2 regions of the Blautia sp. BCRC 81119 genome follow, and region 2 is predicted to be linked to the other one. Evidence: riboswitches for the same ligand, from Rfam matches in the RefSeq annotation. Region 2 holds a riboswitch; the other holds the start of a gene.
What was found. Region 2 has a riboswitch for thiamine pyrophosphate ahead of thiS (sulfur carrier protein ThiS). Riboswitches for the same ligand answer to the same signal wherever they lie in the genome.
Positions count from the first base shown of each region.

Region 1: linked by a shared signal. The riboswitch ahead of thiW (energy coupling factor transporter S component ThiW) and the one ahead of thiS (sulfur carrier protein ThiS) in region 2 are both predicted to bind thiamine pyrophosphate.

Region 1 is NZ_QJHD01000022.1:73,386-81,461, reverse strand. It holds gene DMI82_RS13585 (acyl-CoA dehydratase activase) at 1-874, shown strand, start outside; gene DMI82_RS13580 (helix-turn-helix domain-containing protein) at 929-1,705, opposite strand; gene arfA (arabinosylfuranosidase ArfA) at 2,041-3,546, shown strand; gene DMI82_RS13570 (aldo/keto reductase) at 3,614-4,603, shown strand; TPP riboswitch at 4,926-5,028, shown strand; gene thiW (energy coupling factor transporter S component ThiW) at 5,365-5,919, shown strand; gene DMI82_RS13560 (hydroxyethylthiazole kinase) at 5,882-6,784, shown strand; gene thiE (thiamine phosphate synthase) at 6,801-7,442, shown strand; gene DMI82_RS13550 (Lrp/AsnC family transcriptional regulator) at 7,931-8,076, opposite strand, start outside.
Region 2 is NZ_QJHD01000041.1:12,015-20,090, reverse strand. It holds gene DMI82_RS18510 (Ig-like domain-containing protein) at 1-687, shown strand, start outside; TPP riboswitch at 779-886, shown strand; gene thiS (sulfur carrier protein ThiS) at 1,136-1,339, shown strand; gene DMI82_RS18500 (thiazole synthase) at 1,503-2,288, shown strand; gene thiH (2-iminoacetate synthase ThiH) at 2,482-3,723, shown strand; gene DMI82_RS18490 (hypothetical protein) at 4,017-4,841, shown strand; gene DMI82_RS18485 (sulfate ABC transporter substrate-binding protein) at 5,097-6,113, shown strand; gene DMI82_RS18480 (hypothetical protein) at 6,323-7,633, opposite strand; gene DMI82_RS18475 (response regulator transcription factor) at 7,833-8,076, opposite strand, start outside.

The DNA.
Region 1 (8,076 bases), on a different contig from region 2:
GGAGACCCTGGAAGGCTCTGAGGATATGGACCCATCAAAAGGAATCAGTGAGGAGATAAGGAAAAAAATGGAATCAGGAGTTTATTATGTGGCAGGGATCGACAGCGGTTCCACAAGTACGGATGTTGTGATCCTGGATAAAGACGGAAAAATTAAATCGACCATGATCATTCCCACAGGCGGCGGCGCTATGATGAGTGCAGAGAAGAGCCTGGAGATGGCCGTGGAAAAAGCAGGGATCAGGAAAGAAGATATCGTGCGTATCGTTACTACCGGATATGGACGTGCCTATATTGACAGTGGTGATGACAGTATCACAGAGATTACCTGTCACGCGAAGGGCGCTCATTATCTGAATCCGAATGTGCGTACAGTTATCGACATCGGCGGTCAGGATATCAAGGCGATCAGCATTGACGAGAACGGTGCGGTAAAAAATTTCCTGATGAACGATAAATGTGCAGCAGGAACCGGACGATTCCTGGAAATGATGGCCCGTACTCTTGGACTTTCCCTGGAGGAGATGAGTACCCGTGGCCTGGAGTGGAAAGAGAACGTAGTGATCTCAAGCATGTGTACTGTATTTGCAGAGTCCGAGGTAGTTTCCCTGGTTGCCCAGAATAAGGACGTGGCAGATATCATCCATGGTCTGAATGTATCTGTTGCTTCCAAGGTAGGAGCTCTTGCAGCCCGCCTTGGCAAAAAGAATCCGGGGGAATACATGATGACCGGTGGTGTTGCCAGAAATAAAGGTATCATCCAGGCATTGGAGGAGAAGCTGGGGGCGAAGCTTTATATCTGTGATGAGGCACAGCTTTGTGGTGCGCTTGGTGCGGCACTGTTTGCTTATGAGAAGTGTAATGCGGCACGGTGATCAGATCAGACAAGTTGCCTGCGCAGTAAATGCAGAGTGTGAATATCCTTTTGGTCAGGGGCGGCGTGCCCACTCACTGGGCGAACAGCCACAGTTCTTTCGGAAGTACCGGCTGAAGTGTGAGAGATTTGAAAATCCGCACAGCAGAGCCACCTGTTGAACAGGCAGAGCTTCGTTGGTGAGCAGATTTTTTGCTTTTTCCAGACGGAGCAGATTCAAGTCAGCATGAGGGGTGCTGTCAAAAAAATTCCGGTAACAGGAATAAAACTGACTTTTTTCGAGATTAGCCATGGCGCAGAGCTTTTCTGTTGTCCATGGCTTTTCGTAATTTGTAAGCATTTCCAGACGGATTTTTTGGAATAGGCTGCAGAGCTCCGAGTCTGCAGACTTGCCTGTATCTGTACTGCGGAGTTCCCGTGAGGCTGTGATCATCAGCTGGCAGAGCAGGGCATACTCGTAGTCCCGGGAAAAAACTTCTCTGTTCAGATATTCATGCTGCAGCTTCTGGATACAGTGATCGATCTCCTGGCAGTCACTGGGGTAAAAAATTTCGTTGCAGGGAAGTCCGAACCGTTTTGCCAGGTTTTCTCCGCAGGAAAAATGGACATAACTGTTCCGAAATTTTCGCACAGCCTGATAATGCTGGGGATTTCCCGGAATATAAAAGATGCAGGCATTATCCCGGGTGACAGTAAGCTGATCGCCCAGATAAACCTTCATTGGTGTTTTAAATAAAAGAAAAAGAAAATCTCCGCTTCCCTCCGGCCGGAAAATCCTGTCGTAATCGGAGTTGGAACGGTTGTATTCGCAGAAATTTAAGGTGAAATCCATGAAAATGCTGCGCTCCTTTCATTACGTAGATCAGACAATCCGACTGTGGCATTATAAAGAACTTTCTGTCTGGAAGTATAAAGTAAAGTGACAGAGGGACGTCCGTCTGGTAAGACTGTCTTTACGATAAATCTTACCGGAAAAAAAGTCAACTGTTTCGGAAGATAATCACTGGTATGGATAGAACAGGATGGTAAAATGAAACATAGAAACGGTTGATTTCCGCTGAGAGTGTATGAGCGAACAGAGGCGTAAGAGCCGGTATACGGCGGAATCGGAAACAGAGCTAAATGCGGTAGCAGCAGAAAATAATAATTTACAGGAGGATTTTTACAATGAAAAAAGCGCAGATCATCGTGGACAAATATTTCCTCACCGGAAAAACAGACAAAAGGATCTATGGTTCCTTTATAGAACATCTCGGACGTGCGGTTTATGAGGGGATTTATCAGGAAGGCAGCCCTCTTTCTGATGAGCAGGGATTTCGGAAGGATACTCTGGAGCTGGTAAGGGAGCTTCAGGTACCGATCGTTCGTTATCCGGGCGGAAATTTTGTATCCGGATTCCGTTGGGAGGACAGCGTCGGGCCGAAAGCTCAGCGTCCGTCCAGACCGGAGCTGGCCTGGGGGGTCATCGAGACAAACCAGTTTGGACTCAATGAGTTTGTGGACTGGTCCAGAAAAGCCGGCAGCGATGTGATGATGGCAGTAAACCTGGGAACAAGAGGACCGGAGGATGCGAAAAATCTTCTGGAATACTGTAACTTTAAGGGTGGTACCTATTACAGTGATCTCCGTAAGGCTCACGGCTATGAACAGCCGCATGATATCAAATTATGGTGTCTCGGAAACGAGATGGACGGTCCGTGGCAGATGGGACATAAAACTGCGGCAGAGTACGGAAGAGTTGCAGCAGAGACTGCCCGCCTGATGAAATTTATGGATCCGGAGGTTGGGACTGTTGCATGCGGAAGCTCCAGTCTGGAAATGCCTACCTTTGGCTCCTGGGAGTATACGGTTCTTGACGAGGCTTACGATCAGGTGGATTATCTTTCCCTGCATCAGTACTATGGAAATGCATCGGGAGACACTGCCGATTTTCTGGCAAGCTCCAAGGGCATGGATGATTTTATCTCAGGAGTGGTTTCCATCTGCGATGCTGTAAAAGCAAAGAAGCATGGAAAAAAACAGATCAATCTTTCCTTCGACGAATGGAACGTATGGTACCACAGCAATGAACAGGATAAAAAACTGGAAAAATGGGTACAGGCGCCCCATCAGCTGGAGGATGTTTATAACTTTGAGGATGCACTTCTTGTGGGAAGTATGTTGATCACACTTCTCCGTCATGCAGATCGCGTAAAGATCGCCTGCATGGCACAGCTGGTAAATGTTATTGCGCCGATCATGACATCCGATACAGGCGCATGGCGTCAGACGATCTTTTATCCGTATATGCTGACAAGTATGTTTGGAAGAGGAACCGTCCTTAATACACAGGTTCTCACACCCATATATGAAAGCAAGACTTATGGAGAAGCTCCATATCTGGATTCTGTGTGTGTCTGGGATGAAGAAAAGGATACGCTGACGATCTTTGCAGTGAATAAGAGTCTGGATGAGGATATGGAAGTTTCCTGTGACTTAAGACAGTTTGAGGGATATAAGATCGTAGAGCATATTGTACTCAATAATGACGATCTTCAGGCAGCCAATACAGAGGCTCAGACGGAGAATGTAGTTCCTGTAAAAGCCAGTGCAGAGTGCTCAAAGTTGGACGGCGGAAAACTGGAAGCAGTTTTTGCAAAACACAGCTGGAATATGATCCGTCTTGCGAAATAAAGGTCGGTGAAGTATAGTAAAAGCAGTTACAGAAAATGTAAATCATGCTACATTATGGGAGGTTTTTATGTACACACCTGCAAAGGAACGATACGAAACCATGGAGTATAACCGCTGCGGTAAAAGCGGTCTGATGCTTCCGAAGGTGTCTCTTGGATTATGGCATAATTTCGGAGATACTTCTGATTATGAAAACATGAAGCAGCTGTGCTTTACAGCTTTTGACAATGGTATCACACAGTTTGACCTTGCCAATAATTACGGACCTGCCTATGGAAGTGCGGAACGGAATTTCGGCAAGATCCTGAAAGAAGAACTGATGCCATACCGTGATGAGCTGATCATCACAACAAAGGCAGGCTATGATATGTGGGAGGGCCCTTATGGAAACTGGGGCAGCCGCAAGTATCTTCTGGCGAGCCTTGACCAGAGCCTGAAGCGCATGGGTCTGGAATATGTGGATATTTTTTACCATCACAGAATGGACCCGGAGACTCCGCTTGAGGAGACTATGGGGGCGCTGGCAACAGCGGTTCAGCAGGGCAAGGCCCTTTATGTGGGACTTTCTAATTATGATGGAAAAACCTTAAGCCAGGCGGCAGCGATCCTGAAGGATCTGAAATGTCCCTTTGTGATCAACCAGAACCGGTATTCCATTTTTGACAGAACTGTGGAAGAAAACGGTCTCAAGAGAACCACCGGCATTTTGAAAAAAGGTCTGATCACCTTCAGTCCTCTTGCTCAGGGACAGCTGACAGACCGTTACCTGAACGGGATCCCGGAGGACAGCCGTATCCGCAAAGATGGAAGATTCCTTAAGGAAAGTGTGCTGACGCCGGAGCGTCTGGATCAGATCCGGAGACTGAACGATCTGGCAGCCCAGCGTGGAGAGAAGCTGGCTGATATGGCGCTTGGCTGGCTGCTTCAGCATAAGGAAGTTACCAGTGTTCTGATCGGAGCTTCCAAGCCGCAGCAGATCCTTGATAATGTGAAAGCGATCCACTGTGCACCGTTTACAGCTGAGGAGCTGCGTCTGATCGACGAGATCTCAAAATAAGATTTATATACTTCCTGTTTTACTATGAAAAGTAGTAAAGCAGGGAGTTTTTTATGTCGAAATAATTGTTTAACTGAATTAGGAAAGTTTCCGGGTTACTGTTCACTGGTAATATTCCGCGAGGTGTTTTTTGTGAGCGAAGGTCACAGAAAACCCGAGACATACCGCGCGAATTTATGCGATTAGCATAAATTCTGTGCATCGCGAAGCGTGTTGCTGAGAACGGAGTGAACAGTAACGTCTCCGGCGGGAGTGCAAAGAGCAATAAGCAGTGGAGGTTTGACAATGGGATAGGTGTGTGCTATATTGAAAAACAGAAAAGAAAAGAGCCAGCGGGAGCTTGTGTGACAGGCTGAGAGGAAGATAGATCTTCGACCGTACCTGATTTGGGTAATGCCAACGGAGGGATTGTGATCTGAGAGCGTGTCTCCGTGGAATTTGCCATGGGATGCGCTCTTTTCGGATGCAGGAATGGAACTGGAATGGTCTGACAATGTGGGGATGTGAAAGTGACAGAGACTGCATGTGGAGCTTCTGCGGCGAGCGGGCAGGAAGGGGAGCGCCTTAATGTCTGGCAGGAGAGTGATATTCCGGAGGATTTTTCCGGAAGGATCATGTAAGCGATGGGAATCCGTGTTTTCGGAGTGAGAGGAAGTAAGGGAACTTCGACCGCCAAAATCTAAGGGCAGACTGCAGCAGACGGGAAGCTTTTGCCCGGATCTGACAGGGCTCTGCCTGATATTTCAGGGAGGAAAAACACTATGGAAAAACAAAGGATGCACACGCTTCGTATGGTAATGCTGGCAATGATGGTTGCGATCGGTGTCGTTATTTCACCGATCCTGAGGATTGAGGGAATGTGCCCCACGGCGCATCTTGTCAATATCGTATGCTCGGTTCTGATGGGACCGTGGTATTCCCTTCTCTGTGCGACCATGATCGGCGTGATCCGTATGATGTTCATGGGAATCCCGCCACTTGCACTGACCGGTGCAGTATTTGGCGCATTCCTTTCAGGTGTGTTCTACAGACTTTCCAAAGGCAAGATCATCTGTGCGGTGATCGGTGAGATCTTTGGAACAGGTATCATCGGATCCATGGTTTCTTATCCGGTGATGGCATTCCTGATGGGAAGAGGCGGACTGACAGCATTTTATTATACGCCGATGTTCCTTGCAGCAACCACAATGGGAGGATGTGTTGCCTATATTTTCCTGAAGGCTCTGAGTAAAGCAGGTCTTCTGGTGAAATTCCAGGCAGCTTTGGGTTCAAAAACATATGAGACAAAGAATTTTACAACTGCGAAAGCGAATTAAAGAAGAAAAGCCGCTGATCCATTGCATCACCAATCCGATCTCGATCCATGACTGTGCCAACGTGGTCCTTGCAGTAGGTGCAAGGCCGATCATGGCGGAGCATCCAGCAGAGGTGACAGATATTACGGCATCGGCTGGTGCGCTGATGCTGAATCTCGGGAATATTACCGATGCCAGGATCGAGTCAATGAAGCGTTCTATGAGAACAGCGATGGAAAATAAGATTCCGGTTCTTCTGGACCTGGTAGGGGTTGCCTGCAGTGATCTCAGGCTGGATCTGGCACGGGAGCTTTTAAGGATCGGTCATCCGGCAGTGCTGAAGGGAAATATGTCAGAGCTTCTGGCTGTTTCCGGGCTGCCGTCTCATGCGATCGGAATCGATGCGGGTGTCGAGGATGCTCTGACTGAGGAAAATATCGATGGAGTCAGTGAAGTGCTTAAGGCTTTTTCCAGAAATAATCAGGCAATCGTGCTGGCTACCGGGAAACAGGATTTTGTTACGGATGGTGAACGGGTTGTTCTGGTACAAAATGGCAGTGCGGCGCTGTCCGGGATCACAGGAACCGGCTGTATGGTCGGTGCACTGACTGCGGCGTTTTTGCCGGGGTGCGAAGATAATATTGCGAAAGAGATGACGGATAGTATAGAGGCAGGTGTCTGGTCTGGCGTTGAGATGGAATTAAATGGGAGATCCGGGAATTATCTGGCTGCGGCAGTGCTTGGTACTGCACTTATGGGTATCGCCGGCGAGGAAGCGGAGAAGATTTCCCGCGGTCCGGGAAGCTTTCAGGTAAATCTGCTGGATGAGATCTATGGGCTTTCGGATCGACAGCTGCTGGATCTGTTGAAGATTGAAATGTACTGAAAAAGAGGGGATTAGGATGGATAGAAAAGATTTGGATGTAACGTTGTATCTGGTGACGGATAGTTCTTATCATACGGAGGAGTCTTTGCTCCGTACGGTTGAGGAGGCTTGTAAGGGTGGTGTGACTCTGGTCCAGCTTCGCGAGAAGAATAAGGGTGGACGGGAGTATCTGGATAAGGCTTTTAAGGTGAAGGAGATCACAGATCGTTATAATGTGCCGCTGATCATTGATGATCGTGTGGATGTGGCGCTGGCCTGTGATGCGGCTGGTGTGCATGTTGGAGCTTCTGATATTCCGGTTGCTGTGGCAAGGAAGCTGATGGGACCGGATAAGATCGTGGGGGCTACTGCCAAGACGGTGGAGGCTGCTGTGAAGGCTTATGAGGATGGTGCGGATTATCTTGGTGTGGGGGCGATTTATCCTACTACTACTAAGGTGGTGACGATCCTTACCAAGGTTTCTACGTTGAAGGATATCTGTGAGGCGGTTCCGATTCCGGCGGTTGCGATCGGGGGATTGAATGCCGGGAATATGGATGTGCTTGAGGGTGCCGGTATGAGTGGTATGGCGGTTGTTTCTGCGATCATGAAGGCGGAGGATCCGAAGAAGAATGCGCGGGAGCTGAAGGAGAAGATTGTTGCTTTGATGGGAAAGTGATTTAGGAAATGAATGGAGAGCAGTGGTGGATTTGAGGTTCATTGCTGTTCTTTTTTTGTTGAAATACGGACGCCCGTGAGGCGTGTGCTGCCTGTCGCCGGGGCTTCGTCGGGGGCTGGCTTCTAGGCTGCCGGAATTCTGCTAAAACCGTTTTCCAAAAGTCCGAACTCGCGTCTTATAGCCGCTCAGACAGCGGACTTTTGTAAAACAACGCAGATTTCCGCCAGCCAAGAATCAGCTCCCCTCCTGCAGAGTCCGGCGACAGGCAGCACACGCCTCACGGGCTGGTTTTTCAAGGCGGCAGGGGAGGGTGGCTGCTCGGGAGTTTGGGTGTAAATGTTGGGTTGAGTGGTCTGCCGGGAATGCGATGAGGCATCAGCGCTGCGCTGGATGCCTGGGAGGAAAGGCTGAGTTTCCGGTTGTCTGAGGCGCTTCGCTGTCGGCTGGTAGAGCAATGTGATATGGTTTATAAAAAATGCCGGTGGGGGTTACTCCACCGGCAGATCTCTGTGTTCTACGCTGGTGGAGAATACGATCTGTGTTTTGGTGCGGCCGAACTGCTGGAGTTCGTTGATGAAGTGGTCCAGTTCCATGGTGGAGCGGAAGGCTACTTCGATGAGCATGGAGTAATCGC
Region 2 (8,076 bases):
AGCCTGACACTGGCACCGAAAAAAACTTATACACTGAAGATCAAAGGCACCAGTCTGAAACCGTCATGGAAGAGCAGCAACACAAATGTTGTCAAGATAACTTCTGCCGGAAAGATCACCGCGGTAAAAACAGGAACAGCGGTTATCACAGCGACTCTTGGCGGCAGAAAATTCACCTGCAAGGTTACTGTAAAGAATCCGACCTCGGCTAATACCAGATTGACGCAGAATTATAGCAAATTGAAAAAATACATCAGTCAGAAAGGTAAATATACTGAAGACGGAAATCAGTTTATAAATGTCAAAGTAGATAAAGAAAGTACTCTGATGATCGGTTATCTGAAGAAAGAAGATAAGATAGATATTGGGATGATGCTCTCTATGCCTTCAGATGGAATCCTTGTCGGACTGGATATTATCGGAAACTGTGTGAAATCTGATACGGTCAATGTGAAGTCCGCCCTGTCTACAAATGAAGTCTTTCTGCTGGTGACTTCTTCTACAAAAGCATCTGCTTATAAAGGTCAGAATCTGACTTTCTTGTATACAAACGGAAAAAAAGCGATGACAGATCTGCAGGATTCTTCCAATATTATGATGAAAGCGACAATGAAAGTAGCAAATGATTATCTGAAAAAGAATTTAAATCTGACAATGAAAGATCTGGGATTCACTGCTTATAAATAAAAGTTACTGTTCACTCTGCAAATAAAACCGGCAAATAAAACCAAAATTTATTGTTCTTGACATGAAGCAGAATCGGAATTATACTAAACCATGTAAATAACAGGGGAGCTTGTGATGGCAGGCTGAGAGGAAGTCTTCAACTTCGACCCTTATACCTGATTTGGATAATGCCAACGTAGGAACGTATAAGATGAATTTACGGGAGATACTTTGGTGTATCTCCTTTTTTATTGGATGCGGATGTTTTTATCCGATTGAATACGTAAGATCAGGATTTACAGGGAAGGGATCAAGAGCGAACGCTTTTAACCCCGGTATCGACAATTGAATATTGGGAAATTTGAGAGTGAACTGAGTTCATGAAGGGGTGCACCACCGCGGGTGTATTTCTTTGTGAACTCTTTTTTTATTGACGAATAGCTTTTGAAGTTTCCGGAAAGGAGAGATCATGATCACAGTAAATGGTGAAAGCAGAACATTGGAAAAGCCGGTGACAGTAACAGAATATCTAGAAGCATGTAACTATGTTCCGGTGCAGGTTGTAGTAGAGCTGAATGAAGAAATCATTAAGAGAGATACTTACGATACAACAGTACTGAAAGATGGCGATGTTGTGGAGATTCTGCAGTTTATGGGCGGCGGAAGCTGCTGATGTCGCTATAGAGATAAAATTAGGTAGATATACCACGGCAGTAACTGACAGATAAGTTACTGAAAAAATGCAGATGAAGAATGATCTGGCAGAAGAAGGCGCTGGTTATAAATCGGTGGAAATATTTTCTGCAAACAGACATAAAGAAAGGTGGACATAAAAAATGACAACAGCAAACACAAATGAAGACAAACTGATCCTGGGAGGCCATGAGTTTACTTCCCGTTTTATCCTTGGTTCCGGAAAATTTTCCCTGGAGCTTGTAAAAGCATGTATTGAAAAAGCAGGAACTCAGATCGTAACACTTGCCCTGCGCCGTGCAAATGAGGGTGGACTTGCGAACATTCTGGACTATATTCCGAAGAATGTTACGCTTCTTCCGAATACGTCCGGCGCCAGAAATGCAGAAGAGGCAGTTCGTATCGCAAGACTTTCCCGCGAGCTTGGATGCGGAGATTTTGTAAAGATCGAAGTTATCCATGACTCCAAATATCTTCTTCCGGATAATTACGAGACCATCAAGGCAACAGAGATCCTTGCAAAAGAGGGCTTTGTAGTTATGCCATACATGTATCCGGATCTGAATGCAGCCAGAGATCTGGTGAATGCAGGAGCTGCCTGTGTAATGCCACTTGGCTCTCCAATCGGTTCCAACAAAGGAATCTGTACAAAAGAATTCATCCAGATCCTTATCGACGAGATCGACCTTCCGATCATCGTGGACGCAGGAATCGGCCGCCCGTCACAGGCATGTGAGGCTATGGAAATGGGTGCTGCAGCAGTTATGGCAAATACAGCCATTGCAACTGCAGGAGACGTCCGTGTTATGGCGGAAGCCTTTAAGAAAGCTATTGAGGCAGGAAGAAGTGCATATCTTTCCGGTATGGGAAGAACTCTGGAGAGAGGTGCAAGTGCATCCTCACCGCTGACCGGATTTTTGCATGAGTAAAATAATGACAGTATATTGAAAGACTCGGAAATATACGGTTATTAAGGGGAAATCTGTGTAGCGAAAGCGGATTGCGAATATTCACTTGATGCAGATCAACCAGAGCAGAAAAGAAAACGAATGGCTAAAAACAGATACTGAAATATTACAAATTTGAAAATAATAAAAGTACGAGAGGAGCGACACAACAACAATGGCAGAAACAGTACAGGCCAGTCAGCAGGACGGCCATTTTAATGAAAGTATTGTAAATGAAGAAATTCTGGAAGATATGAAAAAGAACCGTATCGATCACATGAAGTACCTTCCGGATATGGAACAGCTGGAAGAATCTGATGTAATGGATCAGGTTATTTCCGCAATGAACGCATATGATTATGATAAGTACACAGAAGCGGATGTACGGAGAGCGCTTGTTCATGACAACCGTACACCGGAGGATTTTAAAGCACTGCTTTCACCGGCAGCGCTGCCTCTTCTGGAAGAAATCGCACAGGCTGCACGGATCGAAACAAGGAAACATTTTGGAAACAGTATCTGCATGTTTACACCGATCTACATTGCAAACTACTGTGAGAACTACTGTATTTACTGTGGATTTAATTGCCACAACAAGATCCGCCGCGCACAGCTGAATGCAGATGAGATCGAGAAAGAGATGGCAGCCATTGCAGAAACCGGACTCCAGGAGATCTTGATTCTTACCGGAGAGAGCAAAACGAAATCTAATGTGGAATATATCGGAAAGGCTTGTGAGATCGCCCGGAAATATTTCAAGGTAGTCGGTCTTGAGGTGTATCCGATGAATTCTGATGAGTACGCATATCTTCACAAATGCGGCGCAGATTATGTGACAGTTTTCCAGGAGACTTATAATTCTGATAAATACGAAACTCTGCATCTGGCAGGCCACAAGAGGATTTTTCCATACAGGTTAAATACACAGGAGCGTGCGTTAAAAGGCGGCATGCGAGGTGTTGGTTTTGCGGCACTTCTGGGACTGGATGATTTCCGCAAGGATGCTTTTGCAACGGGATATCATGCATATCTTCTGCAGAGAAAATATCCACACGCAGAGATCGCTTTTTCCTGCCCGAGACTTCGTCCGATCATCAACAACGACAGGATCAACCCGAAGGATGTACACGAACCGCAGCTTTTGCAGGTAGTTTGTGCATATCGTCTGTTTATGCCGTTTGCAAGTATTACTGTATCCACCAGAGAGTGTGAGCGTGTCCGTGACAATCTGGTGAATATCGCAGCAACCAAGATCTCTGCAGGTGTCAGCACCGGAATCGGAAGCCATGTGGATGATATTGAGGATAAAGGTGATGATCAGTTTGAGATTTCCGACGGAAGGTCTGTGGACGAAGTCTTCAACGCCCTGAAAGACCACGGACTGCAGCCAGTCATGAACGACTATATTTATCTGTGAAAACACGACAGAAGAGGATAACTTCTGTGGAATATGTGGAAAACCACCCACCCCGGAGAATGTTTCTCCGGGGTGGGTGTGGATAACCATAAAATAAAAACGGATAGAAAATAAAGGAAGAATTTGTCGGAAGAGTAATGATGATTTTTTAGTCCGGGTCTGATAAAATAAATATAACAAGGAGGACGATTAAGAATAATAAAATTCACATAAGATAAAGAGTCAGAGTAAAATTACAAAAGCATTTTCAAGGCACAGCCGATAACGATACTGAACTAAAAAAGAGGTGCCACATGGCAAATACAAAACATGAAGATGCTATTATGAAAATGGGATTTGATTATTTCCGTGATACGATCCTGAAAAGTCTTGGAATTGACTATGAATTTGTGAATCTTGGTCCTACAGAGCTGATAGAACTTACTATTCATTCTTTATATATGGATTTTACATTTCTGACTAAAGAAGGATTTTATATTCATATAGAATTCCAGACAACCGACAAGGGAGAAAATGATTTGCGCAGATTTCTTGCCTATGATGCGGTATATTCACATAAAACAGGAAAAAATGTTATAACCTATGTGATTTATTCAGGTGGAATCAAATCGGTTAAGACAGAATTGAATATGGGACTGTTTACATATCGGATACAACCGATATATCTCAAGGATAGAAATGCAGATGAGGTTTTTGAAAAAATACGACAAAAACAAGAAGACGGAACAGAGCTTACGGAAGAAGATTATGCAAGCCTATCGTTGACACCATTAATGTCTGGGAATATGAAGATTAAGGAAAAAATCAAAGAAGCAGTTATACTATCCAAAAAGAAACGTGGCCTAACAGCAGAAAAAACAATGGCAATGTTATATACTCTGGCAGATAAGTTTTTGGATAGTAAAGATCTGGATGAGATTAAGGAGGTTATATCTATGACAAGACTTGGACAGATGTTGTTGGATGAGGGAATGGAAAAAGGAATGAAAAAAGGAATGGAGCAGGGACTGCTTTTGTCAAAAAAACTTCTGGAAGAGAACCGTACAGAAGACCTTGATAAGGCTATGAAAGATGAAAATTATATGAAAAAGCTGCTGGAAGAATTGAATATCAAATAAAAAATCACCAGAAATACTGTAAATACAAGGCTGATTACGTTTTCTGTAAATATTCTGAAATGGAAATTTTTATACGGAATCATATGTTTATTTACCGATTTCCGGGATTTTTCTGCTGTTTTTTAAGGTAGGAATACCAGGAATTTTGGATAGCATGAAAACGGTTTCCGATTCTATAGTTTTCATAAAGACTTACTCGTGTTTATAATAAGCCAACAACAAAAATAAAGGCAGAAAAACAGGAGGAAAAGTATTATGAAAAGAAAATGGAAATCAGCAACAGCAGCCCTTTTGGCAGCAGTAACCATCGGAAGTCTTACAGGAGCAACCGCTTATGCGGCGGACAGTGTCAGCATTACAAACGTATCCTATGACCCCACCAGAGAGCTCTATGAACAGTATAATAAGATCTTTCAGAAGCATTGGAAAGAAAAGACAGGGCAGGATGTGGACATCACACAATCCCACGGAGGCTCAGGAAAACAGGCACTTGAGGTTGCCAACGGACTGGAAGCAGATGTGGTAACACTGGCACTGGAGTATGATGTGGATGCGATCCAGGATGCAGGACTCATCGATGACGGATGGGTGGATGAATTTCCGGAGGACAGCGCTCCCTACACTTCGACTATTGTATTTCTTGTGAGAAAAGGAAATCCGAAGAACATCAAAGACTGGGACGATCTGGTAAAGAAAGACGTAGGTGTGATCACACCAAACCCGAAAACCTCCGGCGGAGCAAGATGGAACTATCTGGCAGCCTGGGCCTATGCAAAAGATAAATATAACGGAGACGAGGACAAAATTAAAGAATTCATCGGAGATCTTTACAAAAACGTACTTGTCCTGGACACCGGAGCCAGAGGCGCAACGACCTCTTTCGTGGAAAACGGACAGGGTGATGTACTGATCGCCTGGGAAAATGAAGCCTATCTTTCCGTAAAGGATTATCCGGACGACTACGAGATCGTAACACCAAGCATCAGCATCCTTGCACAGCCATCTGTAGCAGTAGTCGATAAAGTCGTAGACAAAAGAGGCACCAGAGATGTGGCAGAGGAATATCTGAATTATCTCTATTCCGATGAAGCACAGAGGATCGCCGGTGATAATTATTACCGTCCGTCAAACCAGGATATTCTGAAGGAATACTCCGATGTGTTTAATCTGGACATCAATCTTGTCACCATTGATGATTTCGGCGGATGGAAAAAGGCACAGGAAACACATTTCTCAGATGGAGGGATTTTTGATCAGATTTACGAAGGATAGACAGCAGAAGATATAGTCGGACGGAATAACACAAAGAAGCTGCAGAACAGTGAAAAAACAGAGTTTGCAGCTTCTTTTATGTAAATATGATGTGCCTTTTGCGACTGGAAAATCTATATCTGATATATAGCACTGTCAACATCTCATGCAGCTATGGATCTTCCGGTCTGCAAAATAACGGCAGAGGGGACAATGTGAATCACAAGGGATCAGGCATGGCTTCCTTCGGTCAGGGAACAGCCGTCCATTATACGGATCCCGTTTATGACATCCAGATAAGTGTCATACATTTCCTTCCATTCATCAGAGGCGTCCTTGGAGTACTGGCTGATGGTGGACAGAAGATCGTATTTTTTGCCGTCGACGGTTTCGATACGGCCGAGATAGCCCTGCCATACACTGTCCAGAGGCTGGTCTTCGCCATCGTAATATCTGGCTTCCAGAGTCAGTACAGGAACATCCTCATTGTAATAAGTCAGTTTATATCCACCATTTTCGGTTTCGGTTGTTTCATAACGGCAGAGATATTTCCAGCGCTCCGGAGTGAGGACCTGGAAGTAATCCGTCATGGCCATATCCACACGCTCTGCGTAAACGAAATCTATGGATTTGATCAGCTCTGTGGCTTCCTTTTCGGCGGCCTTATCATAGGTGTCTGACGGAGTCAGGACAAAAAGTCCGAATGTATAATCGTCAGTCTGGCATACAAGAGCATCTACATTTTTTTCTTCTTCGTTGACTTCGGTTAAGTATTGATATTTCGTGGCAGGATAAGATTCAAAGGTAAGATCCTTTTTGGTGATGATCTCACCCTTTACCGGATAGTATTCTGCCAGAAAACCCTTCAGGGAAGAATCCTCCAGAGAGGAATTCGGTACTTTTAAAACAAAGGCAGTGCTTTTTCCGCCATTTACGGAACGCTGCTCGAAATAACCTTCTTTTTCGGGCATGGATTCTCTGATCGTATCATCGGCAGGGAATCCAACCCGCATATGAAGCTCGCCGCGCTTTTCCGATTCAGAGGAATCTTCCGTGTTTGTATCGGAAGAGGAATTTGGGTATGAAGAATCGGAATCCTGCGAGGAGGAGTTTCCACTGGTATCGGAGGATTCTTCTGAAGAATCTCCGGAGGAGGAATCAGTTTCAGAATCGGAATATTCCTGAAGATTGCCGTAGTCATCAATATAATATTTATCTCTGGAGCCAATATATGTGGTTCCGGTGGCATCTTCCAGCCACACACTGCCGTCCTCATAATAATAATGAGGCTCAAAATAACCGTCCTGTTCGGTCCAGCCGGCATCGTTGCCTTCCATCAGTTCACCGGAATCCGGGTCAGGGGCATAATTACCTTCCCCGATATATTCATCCTCGGAACCATTGCGGTACCAGTAATCTCCGTTTTCATCCTGCCAGATGTGCTGACCGTCATCGGTTGGAGGGTCAGAAGCGAGGACCGGGATTGCAGATATGGAAAGAGCGATCGCGCCTGTTAAAAGAACTAAGATTTTTTTATGCATAGGCACCTCCTGATAAATTGCGCAGCAGTTAGCTGCTTACTATTCTTTGATCATAAATTTTTACAAATAAAAAAGATCTGTCTGTTAAGTACATTGTAACAGACAGATCCCGATATCCGGAAATGTGAAGAAAAAGAGACATTTACGGAAAGCTGCGTACAGGTCTGGAAATATGCTATCCGATCGTGAAAAGGCCGGCTTACCGGCAGGTAAAAAGATATCCCTTCCCATAAACCGAGACAATGTCATACTCATCGGTATCTTCGGCACCGATCTTGGTCCGGAGGTTAAAGATATGCCGCCGTACCGTGCTGGTATCTGTTCCTGCACAGCTGCCCCATACCGCTTCGTAGAGCTCCTTTGCAGAAAAAATCTTCTCCTGGTTTTCTGCAAGGAGACGCAGCAGAGAGAATTCGGTCCGGGTAAGGCCTGTGTCGGCATTA